Regions from separate parts of the Vibrio sp. Vb0349 genome, predicted to be linked through region 2. Evidence: predicted binding sites of a transcription regulator. Region 2 holds the regulator's gene; the other holds the start of a gene.
What was found. Region 2 encodes CRP, which controls carbon source genes, mostly activating them, when cyclic AMP is high. Its sites were predicted from a motif close to TGTGANNNNNNTCACA; they were not measured.
Positions count from the first base shown of each region.

Region 1: a site for CRP is predicted at 1,283-1,298, ahead of deoD (purine-nucleoside phosphorylase). Genes of this name have one in related genera too.

Region 1 is NZ_JAWOTS010000001.1:418,343-420,549, forward strand. Features, by position in the region: gene R7Q47_RS01910 (hypothetical protein) at 1-383, opposite strand, end outside; gene deoD (purine-nucleoside phosphorylase) at 454-1,164, opposite strand; gene R7Q47_RS01920 (YbgA family protein) at 1,563-2,207, shown strand, end outside.
Region 2 is NZ_JAWOTS010000027.1:16,191-18,397, reverse strand. Features, by position in the region: gene R7Q47_RS20005 (DUF1338 domain-containing protein) at 1-484, shown strand, start outside; gene crp (cAMP-activated global transcriptional regulator CRP) at 621-1,253, opposite strand; gene R7Q47_RS19995 (phosphoribulokinase) at 1,494-2,207, opposite strand, start outside.

The DNA.
Region 1 (2,207 bases), on a different contig from region 2:
GCACCAGACCACTTGTCGACAAAGGTACTTTGACACACTTTACAGCGGTAACGTTGGCGATCGCCACTGTAACCGAAAGCGTGATAGAGGTGTTTGTGAGTGTGGACAGAAAGTCCAAAGTTGTCGCAATCATCATTACGGCAAGCAGGCAACCCGTCACTGTGGACGTGCCGCAGGCGATGAAGTTCGTTCACGACATCGCGATTATTAAGTAAGGGGGGGAAAGCTCCACATTCACGGCATACCATCGCCGGACGCTTAGGGTTCGCATGTTGCAGAACGTAACGCTTTGCATCACTCAATCCAAAGTTGTCACACGCCAATGTTTTACAAAAGTTGAGTTGTAACCCATCTGCGTCTTTTGGCAGTTCGCCGTTAGACACAATCGCCCCCTCGGGATAATTCGGGCAGCCAGCATAACTCTGGCTGCAAATTATTACTTACTATTTGTTCTTAGATGTTGATTGCAGTTTCTAGTGCAACTTTCATCATGTCGTTGAACGACTTCTGACGCTCTTCTGAGCCTAGTTTTTCACCACGGATGATGTGGTCAGAAACTGTCAGGATAGTCAGTGCTTTCGCGCCTAGGTCAGCTGCTACGCCGTAGATACCAGCCGCTTCCATGTCTACACCTAGGATGCCTAGTTTTTCCATCTTCTCGAAGATGTCTGCTTCTGGTGTGTAGAACAGGTCTGCAGAGAATACGTTACCTACTTTTACAGGCACTTCCTGAGCGCGTGCTTGGTTAACTGCTTCTTCTAGAAGACCGTAATCAGCGATTGCTGCGAAATCGTGGTTGTTAAAACGGATACGGTTAACTTTAGAGTCTGTAGAAGCACCCATACCGATAACAACGTCCATTAGTTTCACGTCGTCACGTACTGCACCACAGCTACCCACACGGATAACGTTTTTCACGCCGTATTCAGCGATTAGCTCGTGTACGTAGATACAGCAAGACGGGATACCCATGCCGTGGCCCATTACAGAAACTTTTTTGCCTTTGTAAGTGCCAGTAAAGCCGAACATGTTGCGAACGTCACAAACTTGTTTCACATCTTCTAGGAACGTTTCAGCGATGTATTTAGCGCGCAACGGGTCGCCTGGCATCAGAACTGTTTCAGCGAAATCACCTGGTTGTGCGTTAATGTGTGGGGTTGCCATAAGTGCTCTCCAAAGTTTTGTTTTGATAAAACGCCTCTATTATAGAACGCTATTACCAATTCTGTTGAACTTGTTCGTTTTCGTTGAGGCAATAATATCGGGACGTACAGTAGCCCCTTGAGAGCTTAGTCACAAAAACCACGCATTTAGAAACTGCAACTCCTATTGATAACTAAATCTGTTGAAACCAAAAGAGCAATCGATTTGCTTTTGAGCAGTTTGTCGATTGCGCGCACAAATTCTTTGTTTTTGGGCCAAACTTTTTTCTGAAAGCTGGTTGATCGAAATACTTTCGAGTGAAGTAAAACGATTAAATTGTACAACTTATTTTCTTGTACAATCTGGAAAGGCTTGCTATAAGTTATACAATAAAACTTTTTGTATAGGGATGCGTCATCATGGAATCTTCGATCAAAGTAGGTATCAGTTCGTGTGTTTTGGGTGAACGAGTGCGTTTTGACTCTGGTCATAAGGTGAGCAACTTTGTGACTAAAGAGCTTAGCCCGTATTTTGACTTTATTTCGGTATGCCCTGAAGTCGGCGTAGGTATGCCAGTACCCCGTCCAACCATTCGTCTTGTTTCTAATGAAGAGCGTGTTGCATTGGTTGAAACCAAAAATCCAGAAAATGATCATACCGACAATATGCTCACTTACTCGGCCAATAAAGTAGATGAACTTCAAAGTGAGCAGCTTTGTGGTTACATCGTTTGTGCTAAGTCACCAACTTGTGGCATGGAGCGAGTCAAGGTTTACAGCAAGAACAGTGCTGCGAAAGAAGGTGTTGGCTTGTATACACAAACATTGATGCAAAAAATGCCTTGGTTGCCTGTTGAAGAGGATGGCAGACTTAACGACCCTGTATTGAAAGAAAATTTTATCACTCGAGTATTTTGTCTAAATGACTTTTACGACTCGATGGATGGTGAGCCTACTCGTGGCAAAATCATCGACTTTCATTCGCGCTACAAACTGACGTTAATGGCACACCACCCAGAGTCATACCGCTCCCTTGGCCGCTTAGTCGCTGATGTCGCTAATTAT
Region 2 (2,207 bases):
GTCTGAGCTACAAGAGATTGTGAAAAATTTGGTGGCACAAGTCGATGCTGACAAGCTGAACGATAGCGCATTCTTACATGGTGGACGCTTGTGGGATTTAAGCTTTGCTGATTACCAAACGTTGGCTAAAGAAAGTGAGTACGCATCTTGGCTTGCGGCGCATGGTTACGGAGCAAACCACTTCACGGTGAGCGTTAACCAGCTCAATGAATATGAAGAAGTGAAGCAGGTAAACGATCATCTGCGTACCGCTGGGTTTACCATTAATGAAAATGGTGGTGAAGTGAAGGGCACTCCTGAGGTGTTGCTAGAGCAGTCATCGACCATGGCAGATAAAGTAGCGGTTCGTTTTAGCGAAGGCACTGAAATTATCCCTGGCGGGTTTTATGAATTTGCTAAGCGCTATCCGATGGAAAATGGTGATTTGTACCCAGGTTTCGTGGCCGCTTCAGCTGACAAAATCTTTGAAAGTACGAATGGCTAAGTTTTAGGGTTAACCTGTTAAGCTTACTCATTAGTGTTCGCTGCACCCTATCTCATTTGGTCATGAGTAAATAAAAAGCCACCAATGTTGCCATTGGTGGCTTTTATAGTTTTGTTCGTGTCACTCTAGTTCGAGATTAACGAGTACCGTAAACCACGATGGTTTTACCGTGAGCAGAGATTAGGTTCTGCTCTTCTAGCATCTTCAAGATACGACCTACTGTCTCACGAGAACAGCCAACAATTTGACCGATTTCTTGACGAGTGATCTTGATTTGCATGCCGTCTGGGTGAGTCATTGCGTCTGGTTGTTTTGCAAGGTTCAGAAGCGTCTGAGCGATACGACCAGTTACGTCTAGGAACGCCAGGTCACCCACTTTTTGGCTAGTTACTTGAAGACGACGAGCCATCTGCGCAGAAAGACGCATTAGGATGTCTGGGTTTACTTGGATAAGCTGACGGAACTTCTTGAAAGAAATTTCAGCAACTTCACAAGGAGATTTAGCACGAACCCAAGCTGTGCGCTCTTGGTCTTCCTCGAATAGACCAAGTTCACCAATAAAGTCTCCTTGGTTTAGGTAAGAAAGGATCATCTCCTTACCTTCTTCGTCTTTGATAAGAACCGCAACAGAACCTTTAACGATGTAGTACAAAGTTTCTGCCTTTTCGCCCGCGTGAATTAGCGTGCTCTTTGAAGGGTACTTATGAATATGACAGTGTGAAAGAAACCACTCTAATGTTGGGTCGGTTTGAGGTTTACCTAGAACCATAATATCTCACTTCCTCTGCAGGGTACGCTTGCGCTATCCATATTTTAGCTAAGCCTGAATTAGGCCTACTAGAATAAGAGCACTTTTTATATGCTGCAAGCTCTCTTGTGTTTCGGTAAGAAATAGTATCCTTTTTCGAAAACGATTTCTTGATTTTAATCGTGCCATGATTGAGATTTTGTAAGCAAAACTGTGCACATGATCACGGTATGAAAAGTAAACATCTTCGCAGGCAGGTTTTTAGCCAATTTTCCCTGTTTCGATGAGCTGTTGTAGGATAGGCCGAACTATGAGCTCCATTGCAAAGCTCATCTTACCGCCGGGTACGACAATCGTGTTGTGGCGTGACATGAATGAGCCATCAATCATGGCCAGCAGATATGGGAAGTCGACATTCTTGATACCGCGTAGGCGAATCACCACAAAACTCTCATCCAAACTAGGGATGCCTTTTGCATTAAGTGGGTTGGAAGTATCAACGGTCGGTACGCGCTGGAAGTTGATGTGAGTACGAGAAAACTGCGGAGTGATATAGTTGAGGTAATCGTCCATGGATCGCACGATTGAGTCCATTACCGCTTCACGCGAATGGCCGCGATCGCGAGTGTCACGTACGAATTTTTGGATCCACTCTAAGTTCACAATCGGCACCATGCCAATTAAGAAATCCACATGTTGAGCAACATTAACATCGCCATCGACCACGCCACCATGTAACCCTTCATAAAACAGCACGTCGCTGTTTTCGGGTAAGTCTTGCCACGGTGTAAACGTGCCTGGCATTTGATTGTAGGGAACCGCTTCGTCAAACGTGTGCAGATAACGGCGCACGCTGCCAGTGCCGTCATGCCCGAACTTACGGAAAAACTCTTCTAATCCCGGGAAGTCATTAGCTTGTGGGCCAAAGTAGCTAATGTGTCGACCTTGCTCGCGGGCTTTGCGAATTTCGATGTC